3 regions of the Jeotgalicoccus nanhaiensis genome follow, and region 3 is predicted to be linked to each of the others. Evidence: predicted binding sites of a transcription regulator. Region 3 holds the regulator's gene; each other region holds the start of a gene.
The links. The regulator CtsR, encoded in region 3, represses protease genes until heat stress. The targets are predictions, from matches to a motif close to ATGGTCAATAAAGGTCAAACA.
Positions count from the first base shown of each region.

Region 1: clpB (ATP-dependent chaperone ClpB) is a predicted target of CtsR. The motif match lies at 4,379-4,399, and genes of this name have one in related genera.
Region 2: IR135_RS08225 (ATP-dependent Clp protease ATP-binding subunit) is a predicted target of CtsR. The motif match lies at 5,447-5,467, and genes of this name have one in related genera.

Region 1 is NZ_JADGLW010000001.1:276,560-284,111, forward strand. Features, by position in the region: gene IR135_RS01300 (nuclease-related domain-containing protein) at 130-1,110, opposite strand; gene clpB (ATP-dependent chaperone ClpB) at 1,752-4,340, opposite strand; gene IR135_RS01310 (undecaprenyl-diphosphate phosphatase) at 4,503-5,327, shown strand; gene IR135_RS01315 (metal-sulfur cluster assembly factor) at 5,376-5,672, opposite strand; gene IR135_RS01320 (Cof-type HAD-IIB family hydrolase) at 5,808-6,629, shown strand; gene IR135_RS01325 (DegV family protein) at 6,643-7,485, shown strand; gene IR135_RS01330 (CoA-disulfide reductase) at 7,487-7,552, shown strand, end outside.
Region 2 is NZ_JADGLW010000005.1:112,307-119,858, forward strand. Features, by position in the region: gene aldA (aldehyde dehydrogenase) at 1-483, opposite strand, end outside; gene IR135_RS08205 (NAD(P)-dependent oxidoreductase) at 556-1,194, opposite strand; gene ybaK (Cys-tRNA(Pro) deacylase) at 1,295-1,768, shown strand; gene IR135_RS08215 (cytochrome c oxidase assembly protein) at 1,811-2,587, opposite strand; gene IR135_RS08220 (DUF2243 domain-containing protein) at 2,599-3,060, opposite strand; gene IR135_RS08225 (ATP-dependent Clp protease ATP-binding subunit) at 3,177-5,312, opposite strand; gene IR135_RS08230 (GntR family transcriptional regulator) at 5,808-6,176, shown strand; gene IR135_RS08235 (ATP-binding cassette domain-containing protein) at 6,169-7,050, shown strand; gene IR135_RS08240 (hypothetical protein) at 7,037-7,552, shown strand, end outside.
Region 3 is NZ_JADGLW010000009.1:29,763-37,314, forward strand. Features, by position in the region: gene IR135_RS10220 (ATP-dependent Clp protease ATP-binding subunit) at 1-614, opposite strand, end outside; gene IR135_RS10225 (protein arginine kinase) at 617-1,627, opposite strand; gene IR135_RS10230 (UvrB/UvrC motif-containing protein) at 1,620-2,132, opposite strand; gene IR135_RS10235 (CtsR family transcriptional regulator) at 2,137-2,604, opposite strand; gene IR135_RS10240 (NupC/NupG family nucleoside CNT transporter) at 2,820-4,031, shown strand; gene IR135_RS10245 (ZIP family metal transporter) at 4,087-4,896, opposite strand; gene IR135_RS10250 (MurT ligase domain-containing protein) at 5,017-6,339, shown strand; tRNA gene IR135_RS10255 (tRNA-Ile) at 6,454-6,527, opposite strand; tRNA gene IR135_RS10260 (tRNA-Gly) at 6,546-6,620, opposite strand; tRNA gene IR135_RS10265 (tRNA-Val) at 6,650-6,725, opposite strand; gene IR135_RS10270 (nuclease-related domain-containing protein) at 6,884-7,552, opposite strand, start outside.

The DNA.
Region 1 (7,552 bases), on a different contig from region 3:
ATGACAACCAATCATACAAACTCCAGTGCCGGCGGATACATATGACAACCAATCATACAAACTCCAGTGCCGGCGGATACTTATGAAACCAGTTCGCGCCAATCCTCTCCTTACAAATCACCAAAATAATTATGAATGAATAATTTTATCTTTATATCTTTGCGTACTTCTTATCACGGATAACTGTTGATTAAAATTACTGTATTTCAAAGTATAATATGTAGAATTCCCTTTTTTAACACTGTAGCAATGTTTTTTCAAAGCACAAAATACAGTATTTTTATTAATTTTATAATCAATCAATTGCAGCAATGACAATCTCGTCATTGGATGACTAGGAAACAAGTATTTATAATCAAACATCGCTCGCACTAAATGGGTTTCATAGCTTTCTATGCTCCCGCAATCAGAGCATTTAAACTGAAATTTGCCTTTAAGTAAATTAAAACTTGAGCAATGTCCGCAATATAGCCCGTGTTTAAGTTCAGAAATATTAATAAAGTCAGCAGTGTCGGGCTTTGAGGTAATGGAATTCTTTATCAGCTGAACAATATTTTTGGCATTATCTCCTATCGTTTCATTTCGAAAACTCCTGAAGTAATTTTTCAGCTGAGTTCTCATCACTGCCTGATTATGCATTTTTTCATTGTCAGATGTAAAATTAAAGTCATCATTCGGAAAAATAACTTTACTATCTGTATAAAAATCCAGAGAACTTTTATTTCCTAGACTCACTATTTTATTTTTCGCCCGATTAAGCTGGATAAAAGGATCACTTTCCATCTGTCTGTTATTTTTATACCAGCTGTTATTATCATACCTGTAATCTCCGGTGAGATTTTTCACTTCGTTAACCACAATTCTGTTATCCATAACTATAATACTGTCGTACTGTGTGACCGAATTATTTATATGCAGATAAAGATCTCTAATAATATATAAATTGTCATGTCCTATAAAATCAAATATTTCATCGTATAAAGATTCTCCTTCAAATCCTTTTTCCAAATTAGACAGTTGATACTTTTCATTGTTCGTCAGTTCTTTACGTTTGGAAAGTGCAATGTAATAAAGTAACTCAATTGGTTTTTCACGACTATTTAAAAACATTATTATTCCTCCTATAAAAAAAGTCCTCTTACCCTATATATAGGCGAGAACCCTGCTTTTCTTTTAAAAAAGTTACTTAAACACAAAAATAGCAAAACTGGTTTACTTTTTACACAAACAAGGTTATTTTTGTAATTAAATGTATGTACATATTTTGTATAAACTATATATTTAGTCGTTAGAACGAGGTATATTTAAATTTTGAGGTCATATAAATAGGTTTAGATTATTTTTTTAAATTTGGATTGATATGAAATTTGGTCATGCCAATCCAAAAGGTTCCGGATACATATGAAACCCAATCATACAAACCCCAGCACCGTCGGATACACATGACAACCGTTCATACAAACCCCAGTGCCGACGGATACACATGACAACCGTTCATACAAACCCCAGCGCCCGCGGATACACATGACAGCCATTCATACCAATCCCAGCGTCCGCGGATACACATGACACCCAATCATGCCAATCCCAGCGCCCGCGGATACTTATGAAACCAATTCATGCCAATCCCAGCGCCCGCGGATACATATGATACCCAATCATGCCGACCCGCCCTAGCAATCAGCGCCATCCACCCCCAAAAACAACAAAAAACCTCCTGAAATCAAAGTTTCAGGAGGTTTTCATCTTACTTACTCAATATCGAATACTAATTCATCGTTTATATAGTCTGCTTTAATATGCAGTCCTTCTGTCATATCGGCTGCAATGAGTTTTCTTGCGAGCGGTGTTTCGATATGTTTTTGAATAAACCGTTTCAGCGGACGTGCGCCAAACTGCGGTTCATAGGCGCTTTTAGCTACCCAATTTTTAACGCTTTCAGTTACTTCTAGAGACATGTGCTGTGCAGCAAGCCGTCTGTTTAAGTCTGCAATTAGACGGTCGACAATTGCGCCCATATTTTTCTGAGTTAGTGGACTGAACATAACAATGTCATCCATCCGGTTTATAATTTCAGGTTTAAAGTACTGATGCACTTCACTCATGACGATATCTTTCGTTTCATCGCTCAGTTCACCGTCGACAACTACTGTATCGAGCAGGTGCTGTGACCCGATATTCGATGTCATGATAATGATTGTGTTTTTAAAGTTGACGCTGCGGCCTTTGGAGTCAGTCAGACGGCCTTCATCAAGGAGCTGAAGCAGAATATTAAATACATCGGAGTGCGCTTTTTCCACTTCGTCCAGCAGAATAACTGAATACGGCTGGCGGCGGATTGCTTCTGTTAATTGACCGCCTTCTTCGTGGCCGACATATCCCGGCGGTGCCCCGATCAGTCTTGAAACCGAATGTTTCTCCATATACTCACTCATATCAATACGGATCATATGTTTTTCCGAGTCGAACATCGTTGCAGCGAGTGCTTTCGCAAGTTCCGTTTTCCCGACACCTGTCGGTCCTAAGAACAGGAAACTCCCGATTGGTCTGTCCGGATCTTTAATACCCGCACGAGCTCTGATAACAGCATCGGCAACGAGATCAACCGCTTCGTCCTGGCCGACCACACGCTCGTGAAGTATATCCGATAATTTAAGCAGCTTATCTTTTTCTGTTTCGACGAGTTTCGTTACCGGGATACCTGTCCACTGGCTGACGATAAATCCGATTTCCTCTTCGGTTACGACTTCTCTGATAATACGATCTTCATCGACTGAATTTTCCATTTCTGTTTCGTATTCAGCGAGTTCTTTTTCAAGCTGCGGCAGTTTGCCGTGGCGGAGTTCCGCTGCACGTTCCAGCTCATAGTTATTCTCCGCTTCTTCCAGTTCCTGACGTACTTTATCGACTTCGGCACGTTTGTCATTCACTCTGCCGATTTGTTCTTTTTCTTTCTCTACTTTATTCTGCAGTGCTGTCTGCTCTTCTTTAATATCGCTGAGTTCTGTCTGCAGTTCTGCCAGACGATTGGCTGATACTGTATCTTTCTCGCCTTTTAAAGCCTGTTCTTCAATTTCGAGCTGCATTACGCGGCGGTTAATCTGATCTAGTTCAGTCGGATTAGAGCCCATCTCAGTGCGGATTGTCGCACTTGCCTGGTCCATGAGATCGATTGCCTTATCCGGTAAAAAACGGTCGGTAATATAACGGTCGGATAATTCTGCCGCCGCAACAAGCGCACGGTCGGTAATTCTTACACCGTGGTGCACTTCATAGCGTTCTTTCAGTCCGCGGAGAATTGAAATCGTATCTTCGACATCCGGTTCAGGCACCTGAACTTTCTGGAAACGTCTCTCAAGAGCCGAATCTTTTTCAATATATTCACGGTATTCATTAATCGTCGTCGCACCGATACAGTGCAGCTCTCCTCTTGCGAGCATCGGTTTCAGCATATTCCCGGCATCCATCGCGCCGTCTGTTTTACCGGCACCGACGAGCATGTGTATTTCATCGATAAAGAGAATAATTCTGCCGTCGGATTCTTTAACTTCTTTTAATACTGCTTTTAATCTTTCTTCAAATTCACCGCGGTATTTCGCTCCCGCTACAAGTGATGTTAAATCGAGTTCAAATACTGTTTTGTCGAGCAGGCTTTCTGGCACATCTTTACGCACTATGCGCTGAGCAAGTCCTTCGACGATTGCTGTTTTACCAACACCCGGTTCACCGATTAAAACCGGGTTATTCTTGCGTTTACGACTCAGTATGCGAATCGTATCGCGGATTTCCTCATCCCGGCCGATTACCGGGTCTACATTGCCGTTTCTCACCTCTTCGACAAGGTCGCGCCCGTATTTTTCAAGTACTTCATATTGGTTTTCCGGATTTTGTGTTGTCACATGATTTCCCCCTCTGATTTTCTTAATGATTTCTGTAATAATGTCCGCTTTATTTCCAACTGCTTCTTTTAATATATTATCTTCTTCAAGAGCTGCTAAAAGCAGGTGCTCCTGGGAGATAAACGAATCTTCCATGGCAGTCATCTGTTTTTCCGCACTGTTGTACAGCCGAGAAAAACCGCTAGACATATAGACACCGTATTCAACGCTGTCTCCGGTTACTGCATTATAAGTTTTTAATTTCCTGTCGTATTCTTTAATAATATCTGCTGTATTAATGTTTGCACGTTCCAGTATATCTGCACTCATGCTTTCATCTGCTGTCAGCATAGCTTTTAATACTGCTTCCAGTTCAATGGACTGCAGCTTAAGCTCAACTGAATACTGCTGTGCACGTTCGATAATGTTTTGCACTTTTAAAGTCATTTTATTAATATCCAATTTACTTCACCTCAGCTAAGTAAAATTAAGGTCATATATGTTTGACCTTTTTTGACCATAATTTAATTATACTCTTTTTCTTCTTTAAATCAAGTAATTAATAGCAATATTGAGGAATTTATCATATATTTATTGATGGGTATTTAAGGAGGAATTTTAAAGTTGGATATTATCACTACTATTAAATATGTATTTTTAGGTTTGCTGCAGGGGCTTACTGAACCGATTCCAGTTTCATCGAGCGGACACCTGGTCATTGCACGTGAACTGTTCGGCATAGAAGCGACTGGTCTTTCGTTCGAAATATTTTTGAATACAGCTTCGCTGATTGCAATACTCGTTGTTTACCGAAAAGATATTATCAGTATTCTTCAAAATTTATGGAGATTTGTTTTTAAGGGTGCAAGAGATAACGACGCAGTGACCGATTTTAAATATACAATTTGTCTTATTATTGCTACGATTCCGGTCGGCGTTGCGGGTCTGTTATTAAAAGATGTAATCGGCGACAATATTTCTGTTGGTTTCGTCGGCGTTATGCTGTTATTTACCGGTCTTGCGCTCTGGTTTATTAAAAATAAACGCGGAGAAAAACGCGACGGTGACATCACTGTTAAAGACTCAATTATCGTGGGTCTCTCACAATGTATTGCTTTGACACCCGGGATCAGCCGCAGCGGAGCGACCCTTGTCGGTTCTATTGCAGTCGGCTTAAGTCAGAAGAATGCACTGCGTTTTGTATTCCTTTTATATATTCCAGTTTCTCTCGGTACAGCTTTGCTTTCTGTCGGTGACATAGTAAACGATCCGAATATGAATACTTTATGGCTTGCCTACCTGCTCGCCTTTATCGTAACGGTTATCGCAACATACTTTGCAGTTAAGTGGCTGCAGAATGTTATGGAAAACGGCAATTTGATTTATTTTGCTTATTATTGTTTTGTACTCGGCGCATTTTCAATCCTGTATCAGTTAATATGGGCATAAAAAAGACCGCGAAGAATATCTTCGCGGTCTTTCCTTTTGTAAATAGATTTAGCTGACGCCAAGTGCGATTTTTGCATAGCGTGTCATTTTGTCCTTATCCCATGGCGGGTTCCAGACGATTGCTATCTGCACATCTTTGACTTCAGGCAGTTCGAGCAGCGAGTGTTCTACCTGTCCCATAATTTGCGGTCCCATCGGGCAGCCCATTGAAGTTAAAGTCATTTCCACACCTGCGTTACCTTCGTCATCAAGGTTTACACCATAAACTAAACCAAGGTTCACTATATCTATACCAAGTTCGGGGTCAATAACATTCTCTAACGCACCGTACATGCTTTCTTCCATTGCTTTATCCAAACTTATCACTCCTTACTGTAGTGTATGTACCATAACTATAACAAAAATTATACATTCAATAAATATAAATGCTATTATTAAGAAGAAACATTTTAATTAAACACATACAAAAGGGAGATTTATATGGACAAGCATTTAATCTGTTTAGATTTAGACGGCACTTTGCTGACGGATGAAAAGACAATTACTCCGTTCACAAAAGAAGTGCTTACAACACTTAAGCAACAAGGGCACGAACTGATGATCTCTACCGGGCGTCCCTACCGGGCAAGTGTTCCATACTATAAAGAATTAAAAATGACGACTCCTGTCGTTAACTTTAACGGTGCATTTGTTCACCATCCGACCGATTTCAATTTCAAGATAAAACATGAAACTCTCGATCTTGATGTTACTAAAGAAATTGCAAAAAAAGTACCGGAACTCAATATAAAAAATATTGTTGCCGAAGTTAAGGATAATATATATATACACTATCACGACAGCGTACTGTTTGATGCTTTTAAAATGGGCGATCCTAAAATCAGCGTCGGCAATTTATACGAAACTGTAAATGAAGATGTCACAAGTATTCTCGTACAGGCTGAAGAATCTGAAATGCCTCACATACGGCAAACGCTTGATGAACTGTTTGCGGAAGTTATCGAACAGCGCCGCTGGGGTGCACCTTATCCGGTCCTTGAAATCATTAAAAAAGGTATCAATAAAGCTGTCGGTGTCGACTACGCCAGAGAGTTTTTAAATATTCCGGCGAACCGCACTATCGCTTTCGGTGATGAGGATAACGATACTGAAATGCTTCAGTATGTTGAGCACGGTGTTGCTATGAAGAATGCCATCGACGACATTAAAGGAATTGCAAACTACGTTACTGAAACAAACAACAACAATGACGGCATTGGTCATTTCCTGAATGACTTTTTTGACCTGCGCCTGAAATCTTAAGGGGGAAATAGTTATGAAACTTATAATCGACAGCTGTTCAGATCTGTCTCTCAGTAAAGCACAGGAACTTGATGCTGATGTTTTACCTTTAACGATACAGATTGAAGATAAAAGCTACCTCGATCAGCTTGAAATTACGAGTGAGGAAGTGATTCAGGCTATCAAAGACGGCAAGCGTCCGATGACCAGCCAGCCGAATCCGGATGCATTTGAAAAACTTTTCAAAAAATATACTGACCAGGGTGAAAGTGTTATTTACATCGGGTTTTCAAGCAATCTGTCAGGAACATTCCAAAGTGCTGTAATCGGCCGTGATCTAGTGCTTGAAGAAACACCTGACGCCGATATTACAGTTATCGACACGCAGTCTGCGAGCTATGGTGCAGGACTGATTGTCGAGCGGACAGCCGAATATATTGCCGAGGGAGATGACAAGGAAACGATTATCTCGAAAGTGAAGTCGGACCTTGAATATATCAGACATCTGTTTACAGTTAACGATTTGAACTATTTAGCTGAAGGCGGCCGTTTATCTAAAGGCTCAGCCTTTCTCGGCGGATTGTTAAATATTAAGCCGCTGCTTCATATCGAAGATGGCAAACTGGTTCCTGTAGAAAAGCACCGCGGTATTAAAAAAGTATTCAAACGCATGGTCGAACTTGCAAATGAAGAAGGTGCTTCCGGCCATGGCCATATCGTTCATGCTGATGCAGAAAAATCTGCAAATGATTTAAAAAAGCAGCTGCTTGAAAAGACCTGTCTTCAAACAATTGATATTTCCAGTATTGGACCGACAATCAGTTCACATACAGGCGACGGCACCATCGCCCTTTTCTATTTTAAAGACGGTAAATAATATGACTAGAGTTATAGTAGTTGGAGGTGTAGCAGGCGGTGCTACTGCTGCATCTCAACTCCGCCGT
Region 2 (7,552 bases), on a different contig from region 3:
CGCCACTTTTCTTGCCAGTATAAATACCGGGAAGTTCCAGGGATTAATCCCTGCCACAACACCGATTGGCTTTTTGTAAATTAAAATATTCTCATTGGCTCGGTCGCTCGGCACCACATCACCTTCAATGCGTCTCGCCCATTCCGACATATAGTGGAAATAATCAATCGCAAGATCGACTTCACCGCCAGCAAGCTCGTAATCTTTCCCCTGTTCTTCCTGGAGCAGATCGATAAAAGTCTCACGTCTTGCTGCGAGGACATCCCCGAGTTTACGGACGATTTTCCCGCGTTCTATATTAGGCGTGAGTTCCCACGCTTTCTGAGCTTTTGCTGCAGCCTGCACCGCCTTGTCTACATCTGCATTCGTCGCTTTCGGAGTTCGTGAAATTACCGCTTCAGTCGCCGGATTAATCACGTCAATCCAGTCTTTTCCTGTCGAGTCCGTATAGGCGCCATCGATATATAACTGATGCTGAATCAAAAAATCTCCTCCTAAATTATGTTACTCATAATCTTCCCTTTATATTTCCGGTAAAACTTTACTGATCTCTAGTTATTCTTTCTCGGCAACGACTGTAAAACGTTCATTTACATGTTCCGCATTTTCAGCTTCATCGATGACTGCGATTGCAAAGTCAGCGTAGCTGATGTAGCTCTCTTCCGACTTGTTCACAAGCAGCACGTCTGCACCTGTTTCATATGCTCCCGTCCGTTTTCCTTCGGCATCAAATTCTGCTGACGGACTGATAAAGGTCCATTTTAGGTTTGTTGTCTGCTCTAGTTCTTCCAGGTTTTCACTCTGTCCGCCCGCAGTCGGTTTAAAGATATCCGGGAAGTTCGGTGTATCGATAACTTTCATCGTTCTGCTGTCATCGACATACAAACTGCCGGCACCGCCGACAACAATCAGACGGATGCCAGTGCCGGAAAGCGCATTAATCAGCACCCGGCCCGCTTCAACGTGTGCATCTTTCTCACCAAGCGGAGCACCGAAGGCGTTTACGACGACATCCAGTCCTTTAAAATCTTCTGTCCATGTATCATGTACATCTTTCTCTATTACTTTCACATTATCATTATTTAACTTCGAAGCATTTCTGACAATCGCAGTGACCTCATGTCCTCTTCTGACCGCTTCATCTAATATTAAACTGCCGGCCTTACCCGTTGCGCCTACGATTCCTATTTTCATTAAAAACCCTCCGGTTATGTTATGATTTTAAATACTATCTATGTATACCCTGCACTTACTTTTTGAAACTATACTTTTTACTGATTAGGAGAGCAGCTATATGAAGAAAAAGAAAATCCAAAAAACAAATGCCATGCGCGTACTTGAGAATAACAAAATCAGCTACGAAGTGCATGAATATCCCTGGAATGAAGATCATACAGATGAGGAGAACGCGGGGGTGCCGTTCGACAAAATTTATAAAACCCTTGTTGCTGTCGGCAATAATACAGGAGTGCTTGTCGGCTGTATTCCTTCTTCAACCGAGCTCGATTTAAAGAAATTTGCCAAAGCGAGCGGCAACAAAAAAGTCGATATGCTTCATATGAAAGATCTTGAGAGAACGACAGGCTATATCCGCGGCGGCTGTTCGCCTGTCGGCATGAAAAAACTGTTTCCGACTTATATCGGAGCACAAGCAGAAATGATGGAGACAGTTGTCGTCTCTGCTGGAAAGCGCGGCATGCAGATGGAACTTGCTCCTGATGATTTACTGCAAGTCACCGCAGGTAATTTTGCTGATATTACAGAATAAAATTGAGCTCTGACCAAAAAGAAGGTCAGAGCTCTTTGTTATCTAAGAAAATTTTAATGAACGAGTATGCTCTCTTCCTGCAGCCTTATACCACTGCCAGCATAAGATAATTATCAGTGCGAGGTCAACGATGTCGCCGCCGTAGTACATCAGCATTGCACCTGCTTCACCATCCTCTCGTGCTATGCCAGCCGGAGGTGAAGCGTATATCATCTTGGATAGTATTTTATGAAAACCAAGGGCCGCAATCAGGACTGCAGCACGGTATAAAAATGTGTAACGGTGAGTAACAATATCGATATAAATTATCGACATCGTAAAAAGATAGCCCGCGAGAAAAACATGAAGATGAATAAGCGCAAACAAGAGTACAGATGAGTGCATAATTTCAAATAATCCTGTTTTATAAATAAGAAATAAGCCGCCGATATTTAATATAGAAGCGACAATTGGATTGCTGATAAATTGAACATACTTCAAATTCAGAATTTTACTCAGTTTTCTTGCATTGGCTACTTTCAGAGTTCTCATCAAGAGAGTCATCGGTTTACCATGCAGTATAAGAAGCGGTCCAAGCATACCGAGCAGCAGATGCCCCAGCATATGGACAGTGAAATCCATATGGGACAAACGCGCCAGCGGACCTGTCAGCGCAGCAGCTGAAAGAATCACACCTGCTGCAAACAGGATATACCTGCTCCATTTCCATTTTTGATGTTCTTTTCCGGAAGCATACATGGCTGCAGGGTAAAGTACTAAGGCAGCCACCGCGAGCGCGGCGACGATAATTTCAAGAATTAAAAAATGCGTCATATTCATGTGATGCATCCTTAATTACCTGCGCTTTCGCGTTTTGACTTGTAAATTATTACAATCCCTGTAATTAAGAAAATTGCACCTGCGATATTCCAGGCTAAATCATACGGCAGTATATTAACGTCATAGCGTACCTGGTGAATACGGAGCAGTTTGTGGTTTATAATGCCGTCGAACAGCTGGAAAATACCGAGTCCGGTAAATATTCCTCCTATCCACCGCCGTTTGTGCATTTCTTTTTTCCGGCGTGAATCCGCAAACATAAAGAAGCCGATCACGAGGGCAAATAAGGCGAATGAATTGAGCAGGCCGTCAGACAAAATACCGATAAATGTCGTCGAATGATCGTAAAAGTGATGCCACTGAAGAAGCTGGTGAAAAATAATTTCATCGACGAGCGCCATTAAGCCGATTCCTAAAAAAATACCTGACCATATGTTTTTACTCCGATGCGAATCAATGTTTTGATGAGCCATAGACATTCCTCTTTCGCATAAATATTTATATATAAAATACCCCGGCACTGTATGTATTAACCCGTATAAACAAAAAAACCTTAAATCCTGAGTGGATTTAAGGTTTTTCATTTATATTAAGCTTTTACAACGACAATTTCCCCGTCTTTGATATGCGCTTTAACATTATTTAATTCATCTTCTTCCAGAATTAAATCTGTCAGCTGATCTTCGATTTTATCCTGAATGACACGGCGCAGCGGTCTTGCACCGAAACGCTTGTCGTAACCCAGGCTGACGAGTTTTTTCTTGGCGTCATCTGTAATTGAAATCTCAATTTCATTTTCCTCTAATGCTTCCTGCAAGTCATTAAGCATTAAATCAACAATTTCCATTAAGTTATCCTCTGACAGTTCGTTAAAGTTAATAATTGCATCGAATCTGTTCAGGAATTCAGGTTTGAAATAATTGCTTAAGTTTTCAAGCGTGCTGACCGATTCGTGCTGGTCCGCATTAAAGCCGACGCTTACATTATTATCACCTGTACCAGCGTTACTTGTCATAATAATCACTGTCTCTTTAAAGCTGACTGTTCTGCCGTGTGAGTCTGTCAGCTGGCCATCTTCCATAATCTGCAGGAACATGTTTTGTACATCAGGGTGCGCTTTTTCAATTTCGTCTAAAAGAATAATTGAATAAGGATTATGACGCACTTTCTCTGTCAGCTGTCCTGCTTCTTCGTGACCGACATAGCCTGGAGGTGAACCGATAATTTTAGAAATGGAATGTTTCTCCATGTACTCACTCATATCGAGTCTAATCATGGATTCTCTTGTACCGAATAACTCTTCAGCAAGCGCTTTCGTTAATTCAGTTTTACCAACACCCGTTGGTCCGACGAATAAGAATGAACCGATTGGACGGTATTTCGATTTAAGTCCTGCACGGCTTCTTCTGACAGCTTTCGCTACCTTATCCACCGCTTCGTCCTGACCGATGACTTTAGCACTCAGATTCGTACCGAGGTCTCTCATCTGCGCCTGTTCTTCAGACTGCAGTTTCGTCACAGGAATACCTGTTTTTTCTTCGACTATAAGCTGAATATCAGATACATCAACATCCATAACCTGCTGATCATCAGCTGCTGCTTCCAGCTGTTTCTCAAGCTGAAGTTCTTGATATTTCAAGCGTGCTGCAGTTTCATAATCTTCCTGCTCTGCCGCAGCGTCTTTTTCTTCAGCAATTTTTTCAAGTTTCTGTTTGATTGAATCTGTATCATTTTCTGCATTTGCGAGATTCAACCGTGCGCCGACTTCATCCATTAAGTCGATTGCCTTATCCGGTAAGAAACGGTCTTGAATATATCTGTGCGATAAATTCACAAACGCTTCAACCACTTCGTCGGAATAGCTGACTTCGTGGAATTTCTCATAGCGGTCTTTAATTCCTTTAAGGATTAAAACCGATTCCTCTAAGGTCGGTTCTTTAACGATAATCGGCTGTAAACGGCGTTCGAGCGCTGCGTCTTTTTCAATCTGACGGTACTCTTTCAGCGTTGTTGCACCGATAATTTGCAGTTCACCGCGTGCAAGCGCCGGTTTAAGAATGTTACCTGCGTCCATCTGTGAACTTTCCGCAGAACCCGCACCGACAATCTGGTGAATTTCATCGATAAAGAGAATGACTTCCTGACGCTCTTTCAGTTCAGCAATGAGCTGTTTCATACGCTCTTCGAACTGACCGCGCATTGAAGTATTCGCAACAAGCGATGCTACGTCCAGCACGTAAATTTCTTTGTCCATTAATTTCGCCGGCACATTGCCTTCTACTATTTTCAATGCCAATCCTTCAGCAATTGCCGTTTTACCGACACCTGGTTCACCGATTAATACCGGATTGTTTTTATTACGTCTGTTCAGCGTCTCAACAACGCGTTTTACTTCTTTGTCGCGTCCGATGACCGGGTCTATATTACCCGCTCTTGCTTCGTCTGAAATATTATTGCCGAGCTGGTCTAAAAGCCCGTCGCGCTGATTATTTTCACGTTCTTTTGTTTGTGTACTTGTTCCTTTGTTTCCTTGTCCATTAAAATATTTATTGTTCATATTATTATTTTCGAAAGGTGATCCTTTAAAAAAGTCATTTGAATTCATCATTTGACCTTGGATATCCTGGAAACAGCTGTCACATAAATGAACCTGCATTTTTTGATTGTTAAAATTCATTGCAAGGTTTACATTCGCTTCGTTAATTCCGCAATTTTGACATTTCATATGTGTTTCCTCCTATTGATATATTCGTATTCACAGTCTTTTGACTTTGACTATATTTGACTATAAATACAGTATAAAGGCCTTAAAAGATATTTTCAAATATGATGCTCACTCTTTATTTTTATTAAATTCTTCTTTTGACTATCTTTGACCTTATATATTTATTATAAACTGACCTTCTTTGACTTTCAAGTGTTTTTTAGGATTTTAATAGAAAAAAACGGCTTCCTCAAAGGAAAAGCCAGCTGTAATTATTACTTAGTATTTGTGAATCCCCCGTCGATGCGGATAACTTCACCATTAATAATTGCTGTTTTAGTCATTAAATTACCTTCTGTAATTTCTCTTCACTATTAATTATAAAGCTTTTATATTTAATTTAAATCATTTTGGGTTATCACTTTTTTTAGTTTTATTGTTTACAAAACGCACTGTCAAATGTATAGTTGATTACACGACTAATCAACCAATCAGCATAAGAGGAGGCGGGAATTTTTGAAAGCTGTATTAGATGGTTCACGACCAATATTTCAACAAATATACGAAATGATTGAAGACGACATAATAGAAGGTGAACTTGCTGAAGGAGATAAGATTCCTTCAACGACTGAAATTTCAAAGTTTTATCAGGTCAATCGTGCTACTGCCCAAAAAGGACTGGCGGTGCTTGTCGATGAAGGTTATGCATATAAGCAGCGAGGTGTCGGTATTTTTGTAGCGGAAGGTGCAACAGCAAAACTTATTGAGAAGCGCAAACAAGAATTCCGCCTGCAATTTATCAAACCAATGCTTGAAGAGTCTAAAAGACTTCGAATGACGACAGAAGAGATTATTAAATTTATAGAGGAGGATAATGATGATTAAAATAAATAATTTATCGTTTGCTTATGACAGAAAAAATATATTAAAAGATGTGAATTTAACAGAAACTGAACCAGTCATAATTGGACTGTGGGGACGCAACGGTTCAGGTAAAACAACGTTGATGAAAATTTTATCAGGAATGGAGCAGCAGGACAAAGGCCTCGTGGAAGTGGATGGTGTTGAACCTTACAACAACAGCCATGCGATGCACCATGTTGCATTTATGCAGGAAGATCACCCCTACTCGGATACATGGGATGTAAATGATGCTTTGGAATTTGGCCGTGATTTTAATCAAAACTGGGATCAGGCACTGGCAGATGAACTGATTGATATTTTTCAGCTCCCCCGAAAGAAAAAGATCCGCACATTTTCTAAAGGGATGAAAACGATGATTACTATCGCTATCGGTCTGGCGAGTAAGGCACCGCTGACAATTTTTGATGAACCGTCAAATGGTCTCGATGCTCATATGAGGAAACAATTTTACGATGTACTGTTAGATTCATATGATGAACATCCGCGTACAATTTTACTTTCATCACACCACATTGAAGAAGTTGAACCGCTATGTGAAAAAATTGCAATTATCGACAATAATACGCTGATGCATTATGAAGAAACGGATGTGCTAAAAAACAATGGCGTACATTTAAGCGGGTCTAAAGAAGCAGTTCGAAGTGTTATCGGTACAATACGTGTACTTGAAGAAAGAAAGCTCGGCCGGCAGTTAAATGTAATGCTTGATTCACCACTGACTGACGAATTAAAACATCGTGCCGAACAAGCCGGGGTCATGATTGAAAAAGCACCATTTCAAGATTATCTTGTCAATTTAACTAAGAAGGAGGCGGAACTGAATGCACACGCTTAAAGGACCTTTTAAAGTTGTCTTTAAAGAAATGAGCCTGACATTTTATATTAATATCGGTATTACGATTGCCCTTTTCGCACTATATATATTTCTCAGTACACAGTTAGACAATAATGAACCATTAGGATTAATATTCGGACCATTCTACATCGTATTTCTCACTTATACGTTTATATTTTTCAAAAGTTATAAATTCATACTGTCATTTGGAGGCACAAGAAAGCAATTCATGGTGTCCGCGTTTATCTCGGGCTTCATTTATCTCGTCATAGGCGCTGTCTTATTAACTGTATTGCACTATATCGGTGAGATGGTATTTCAAAATGGATATGTATATCATATGGCGGATCTGGTGAACGATGCGAATCCGTTAATGTATTTCTGGGTTGATTTTCTATGGTTGTTTTCCTTCTTTGGAATCGGTATGTTCGCACAAGTCATCAACTTCAATCTCGGTACATTACGCACGCTGATTATCGCTGCAGTAATTATACTCGGATTA
Region 3 (7,552 bases):
ACCGGGTTGTTTTTCGTTCTGCGGCTCAGTATTTCCACTACACGCGTAATTTCGTCCGCACGGCCGATAACCGGGTCGAGACGCTCTTCTCTCGCAATCTGCGTTAAATCACGGGCCAGCGAATCGAGCGTCGGCGTGTTCGTATCTTTTTCGACGCTGCTGTGCGACTGGAATGATTCGGGATTGCCGAGCATTTTAATAACAGCTGCCCGCGCTTTTGTAATGTTTAAATCCAGATTTGCCAGTACGCGTGCTGCAACACCCTCGCTTTCACGAATTAAACCGAGCAGCAGGTGTTCTGTACCGACAAAATTATGATGCAGTTTGCGGGCTTCATCCATAGACAGCTCGATAACCTTTTTAGCACGCGGTGTATAGTGTATCGAAGACGCTTTTTCTGTCCCCGTATTAATCAAATTATGAACTTCTTCATTAACCCGCTGTTCATCAATATTAAATGAGGCAAGAACTTTCGCTGCGATGCCTTCCCGTTCTTTGACCAGGCCGAGCAGCAGATGCTCCGTACCGATATTAGAATTTTTTAAGGTGATTGCTTCTTCCTGTGCATACGCCAGTACTTTCTGGGCACGCTCTGTTAGTTTACCAAACAGCATGTTTATTTCCCTCCTAGTAATTCACGCATTAAGGCTGCCCGCGCACTTTCCGCGGCAATACCAGGTGAATCGTATTCTTCTGTATTTACACGTTCTTTCACAAAGGCCGGCTGTATAAGCTGAAACCATTCTTGAAAATTAAAATTTTCAAGTTCAATATACGATAGATCAAGACCGAGTTTCACATTGCTTAAATGCATCGACGCTTCTTTTAAAGACAGCTTGTAAGCATGCTGCAGAATGCCGAGTGAACGGTTAACTGCATCCAGTGTATCAAGTGTCATTAAATGCTGTCTTGCCATACGTTCTTCTTCGATTAAGCGATTCTTCAGCTCACTCAAATTATTAATAATGACTCTTTCTTCGAAGCCGAGTGTTACCTGATTAGAAAGCTGGTAGACGGAACCCAGCGGTTCTGAGCCTTCCCCGTATATACCACGCAGGGTAAATCCGAAACGTGTCAGGTTATTATGAAAACGCTGAATTTTATTCGTCGCCGCGAGCGCCGGCAGATGCAGCATAACAGACGCTCTCATGCCGGTACCGATATTGGTCGGACACGCTGTTAAATAACCGTACTGTTCATCAAATGCATATTCTATCTTTTCTTCCAATGTATCATCAACTGCTCCCGCTTTATCATAAAGCGCCTCGAGAGTAGTATTTGTACCCAGCGCCTGTATGCGGATGTGATCTTCCTCGCCGAGCATAATCGAAATATCTTCATCACCGTTAATAAATACACGAGTACCGCGTTTCGCAAAATTGGGGCTGATTAAATGTTTTTCAACAAGCAGCGCTCTGTCTTGCACAGACAAACCGTCGAGAGAGGCCAGGCTGTAACCGGGCAACATTTTTGACACCAGTCCTCCGAGTGCTTCGAGATCTTCATCATCTTCCAGCATATGGGTGAACGGTACGCCTTTAATATTGCGGGCGAGACGGATTCTGGATGACATTTCTATTTCTGTATTTACCGCATCACGAATCCACGTACTTGTATGTCTATTCATGCGCCCCACCATCCTTCAGTTCCTGTATCTGATCGCGGATGACCGCTGCTTCTTCAAAAGCCTGTGTTTTCACTTTTTCCTGCAGTGTTCTTTCAAGCGTTTCGATATCGCGTTTCAACTTTAAAGTATCGTGCGCCTGCGACGGTATTTTCCCGATATGACGCTGCTGGTTGAGCTGTACACGTGTAACGATTTCCGGCACATGGCGTTCGAAATACTCGTAGCAGTGGCTGCATCCGAATAAACCGTTCTTCACAATACTTTGCAGCGTCGCACCGCAGGTCGGACAGGCATGCTCTTCTGTGTCTGTCTGATCACGCTTTGAATTACCGGCAAGCATTTTTAACAGCGTTTGAATATCAAACGGATTATCCGTCTGGTTATAATTTATATCCATCGATTGATTGGCGCATTGTTCACACAAATACTGCTCCTGGTGAGTGAGCCCCGAACCTTTCGAAATATGAATTGCCGCTTCACGCTCGTTGCATATTTCACATTTCATATCATCACTCCTTAGCATAGAGTATAGCTGTAATTATACGGCGTAAAATTTTTGCTCTTAAAATATCTCTGTAAGGCAGCTCAAGCGATAAAATTTCGCGTTTCATTACTGCATCTATAATTTGCGCTTCTCTGTAAGTAATCACTTCGTTTTCATACATAGACTGAACCAGATGTTCTGCATTTAACTGAGAAATGTTTTCCCCGATTAAATTCTGAAGATGTGCAAGGTACTCAGTTTCAGAATGCACCTCCACCTTGGTGATTCTTATGTAGCCGCCCCCGCCGCGTTTACTTTCCACTACATATCCGTGTTCGTTTGTAAAACGGGTTTTTATGACATAGTTTAACTGCGAGGGTACACAATCAAATTTTTCAGCGATGTGCGCGCGTTTAATCTCAACGGCTTCATTGCCAGACTGTTCAATCATATCTTTTAAATACTGCTCAATAATATCCGACATGTTACGCATATCATCACTCCTTCTGACCAACTTTGACTAAAGTATACAGGCTGTGCGTTTTTTTGGCAAATCTCTTGTTTATATTTTTAGAAATACCTTTCTTTCTGCAAACGTTTGCATTATAATAATTCGGTATCGCGTTTACGCGGCATTTACTTTATAATAAAATAGAAACATATACATAGAGTAAAATTTCATCTATCAATTTTTTGGAGGCTTTCATTATGAGTATTGTAATGGGAATAGTCGGTATACTATTCACCATCTTCCTGGCCTGGATTGCAAGTAGCAACCGCAAACTTGCGTTTAAGCACTGGAAAAACATTTTAGTATTACTTGTGCTGCAACTGCTTGCTGCATTCTTATTCTTGAGCACTACAGGCGGGCAGACGTTTATTCTGTGGCTGGCAAACGCGTTCGATAAATTACTGGGCTTCGCAAGAGAAGGCGGATTATTTGTTTTTGGCGACTTAATGACCAACAGCGAGGGCGAAGCGGTAGATGTATTCTTATTTAACGTTTTAGTGCCTATCATCTTCATTTCTGCGATTATTGGTATTTTATCATTTACGAGAATTCTGCCGTTCGTTATTAAAGGTATCGGTTTCCTTTTGACAAAAATTACAGGTATGCCTTACATAGAGTCGTACAATGGTGCAGCATCAATGATGCTTGGCCAGTCGGAAGTTTTTGTTTCTCTTAAAAACCAGCTACCTAAAATGACGACACAGCGTCTGTATACACTGTCGGCACAGGCAATGAGTTCAATCTCACTGTCAATCGTCGGCGCATTCTTTACAATGCTTGATCCGCAATACGTTATTATTGCTATTGTACTGAATCTGTTCGGAGTTTACATCATCGTGCATATCATCAACCCTTACGAAGAAGAAGTCGTTGACGGCGATGTTGAAATTTCAACAAACCCGGAAAAAGGAAAATCTTTCTTCCAGGTTCTTGGAGACTATATCATCGACGGCGGAAAAATTGTTCTTGTCGTAGGTGCAATGCTTATCGGGTTTATCGCCCTGATTGGTCTGTTAAACAATCTGTTCCTGTTAATTCCGGGTTCTAACTTATCATTCCAGGACATTCTCGGCTATATCTTCATGCCGATAGCATTCATGATGGGTATTCCATGGGCGGAAGCTCAGACTGCCGGTTCACTGATGGCGACAAAACTTATTACAAATGAATTCGTAGCTATTCTGGAATTCGTTCCGCTGGCAGAAACATTATCCGAGAAAACACAGGCAATGCTTTCAGTATTCCTGATATCATTCGCTAACTTCGGAAGTATCGGTATTATTGCCGGTTCTGTAAAAGGTCTTCACAACGAAAGCGGAGACAAAGTGGCGAAATTCGGTCTTAAACTAGTTTACGGTGCAACTCTTGTATCAATCCTGAGTTCTGTAATGATCGGATTCTTCTACTAAAATTTTAAATTATTAATAAAAAAACTCCGGAGGACAAATCCTCCGGAGTTTTTTTCTATCCTAAAGCGACATCCAGCACCATCATAATCACAAAACCGATCATAAAGGCAAATACTGCCACATCGGAATGACCATTTTTCTGCGTACTCGGGATAACTTCTTCGACGACGACAAATATCATCGCTCCGGCACCTGCAGCAAGTGCATAAGGCAGCACAGGTTCCATGAAACCGATTAAAAGTACACCAACCAGTGCAGCCATCGGTTCGACAATCGCGGACATCCAGCCCCAGAAAAACGCCCGTCTTCTGCTTGCTCCATCTCCTCTGAGAGGCATGGACACCGCAGTCCCTTCCGGGATATTCTGCAGTCCGATACCGATTGCCAATGTCAATGCGCTCAGCACCATAACCGGATCGTCACTTAAACCTGCTGCACCGAACAAAATACCGATAGACAGCCCTTCCGGGATGTTGTGCAGTGTGAGCGAAGTAATAAGCAGCGTACTGCGTCTCGAAGTTTTATAAGGCAATCCTTCCGCCATGTCATCACCGCGGTGACGGTGAGGTATCAGTTTATCGAATAAGTATATAAACAGCGCTCCGCCGAGAACGCCGACCAAGGCCGGGAACCATTCTCCAATCGGATTATCAGCGCTTGCTTCAATAGCCGGAGCAAGGAGCGACCAGAAGCTCGCCGCTATCATAATACCCCCGGCAAAGCCGAGTGTTATATTTAAAAAGTTTTCACTTACACCTTTTGTCAGGAATACAATTGCTGCACCGAGACCCGTCATGCTCCACGTAAATAAAGTGGCGAGCAACGCCTGCTGCCATGCTTCCAGACTCATAAAGAAATCTAACATGTTTACTCTCCTCAGTGATTAATATTGTTTATTATAACCCTTTTCAAAAAATTATAGTACCTAATAATACGGAATGTTATAATTGATACCCGAAGTCTAAAGTTAAAGGAGCGTATATGAATGTCACTCAAGTCCACTATAGCTAAGAACGCAGGTAAAATTACTCGTTATTTACTGACAAAGTTTACAAACGGAGGCAGCAGTCTGCCCGGTAAAATCGCTCTTTCCATCGATAAAAACCTGCTTCGCAACCTCGCAAAAAATTACGATGTTATCGTGATTACAGGAACAAACGGCAAAACTTTGACGACAACTCTGACAACAAATGTGCTGTCTAAAAAATACAAAAACATAATTACCAATCGTACAGGTTCTAATATGAAGCAGGGCATTGTCGGCGCTTTTCTGAATGCGCCCCGTTCTACAAAAGGTGCCATTGCGGTTCTCGAGGTAGACGAAGGATCTTTAAAAAATGTCGTTTCAGAACTTCAGCCTAAATTATTTGTACATACGAATATCTTCAGCGATCAGCTCGACCGTTACGGCACGACAGGTAAAATATATGACCTGCTGACCGATGCAGCCCGCGAAGTGCCGGATGCAGCTATTATTGCTAACGGTGATCTGCCTCTGTTCAACTCGCAGACCCTGCCTAATCCGCAGAAGTTCTTCGGATTTGACACAGATATCGAATCAGGCGACAAAACTAAAGAAGATGCGCAATGTCCGAAATGCAGCCACACTTTAGAGTACCATCATTACACGTATGCCAACCTCGGTGACTACTACTGCCCGTCATGCGGTTTCAAACGTCCCGAACTCGATTACAAAGTCACAAGTGTACAGGAATTGAATGTTACACATTCAACATTCCAGCTGGATAATGATACGTACACGCTGCACAATGCAGGAATCTACAATATCTACAATGCTCTCGCTGCATACAGCGCCGGCAGATTCTTCGATGTATCACCGCCGGATATTAAAGATGCATTTCTGACGAACGAGCGCGTTTTCGGCCGTCAGGAAGTCATTATCGCCTATGATAAAAAGATTATCCTTAACGTCGTGAAAAACCCTGTCGGACTCAATCAGGTGCTGAATCTTGTTAAACTTGAAAAAGAGCCGTTTACGCTTGTCGCCCTGCTTAACAACCGTCCTGCGGACGGCGTCGATCTGAAATGGCTTGAAGATACAAACTTTGAATCGCTGGCCGATCTCGATATCGAGAAGATTATTACCGGAGGTATCGCAGTTGATACAATGACTGACCGTCTTGTTACAGCTGGCTTCGAAAGAGAAAATATCGATGCGGCAGGCAGCCTTGAGAGTGTAATTAAGTCAATTGAAAATGCACCGACAACACAGATCCATATGCTTGCAACATATACTGCAATGCTTGAAATCCGTAAAGCTCTTATAGAAAAAGGACATATAAAATAGAATTGCCCTTAGCTGCACAAGTTAAACCTGGTGCAGCTTTTTTGTGGAGAATTTACGGATAAAACAAAAAATCACTTTCGGCTGCTATAGCCGAAAGTGATTATCTATTGTAAGTGGGCCTAGGTGGACTCGAACCACCGACCTCACGCTTATCAGGCGTGCGCTCTAACCAACTGAGCTATAGGCCCTTATGTATAAACAAAAAATGGAGCGGAAGACGGGATTCAAACCCGCGACCCCCACCTTGGCAAGGTGATGTTCTATCACTGAACTACTTCCGCATGTAATAAGTATAAAATTAAGTTTTGAATGGTGGAGAATGACGGGTTCGAACCGCCGACCCTCTGCTTGTAAGGCAGATGCTCTCCCAGCTGAGCTAATTCTCCTGAAGCAGAATCAAACTAATATATATTATATAGATTTTACGTAAAAATGTCAATAGATTTTTACAGAAAATTAATAAAATGCGGTATAGTCAGGAAGATTATTATATACTCCGCAATGATTGTGGCTCATTGCGGAGCAAGCGGCCAAATCAGGTACTTCACGATTCAATTTTATCCTTATACCGCTGATTCTGTTTTATTTCTGCAATCGGCTCCTCCCAATCATAATATTTAAAGGTATATGTCGTCTTTTTACCCATCAAATTAGTATGACAATACTTTTTAAGAAAACGATAAACAACATCTTCTGAAATTTGATTGTCAATTAAATGGAGTATCGACTGTTTAGTTATAGGCTGATTGTAAAACAAAAACTTATGATCGCTCATCGCGCGGAGCAGATGTGTTTCATTGCTCTCGATAGCCCCGCACGATGCGCATGCGAATTGGAAACGTCCCTTTCTCAAGTCAAAGCTTTCGCATTTACCGCAGTATAAACCGCGCTGCAGTCTTGAAAGGTCCGCTTTTTCTTCAAAATAAGGATTTTCTGCTATCGCATTTTTAATGTGTCTCACGATACTTTTAGCTTTGTCACTGATACGGTCGTCTTTAAATTGCCTGAAGTAATTTCTCAACTGGTTCCGAATAACTGTTTCGCTCCAAATATAATCGCTTTCGGTAGTTAATCTAAAGTCGTCTCCTGTAAATATTACAGCGCCTTCCACATTAAAATGTAAACCCGCTTCATCTCTCAGCTGAATAATTTTGCCTTTGGCCCGGCTCAGCTGGATATGCGCATTATCTTTCAGCTGTTTACCATTGCGATA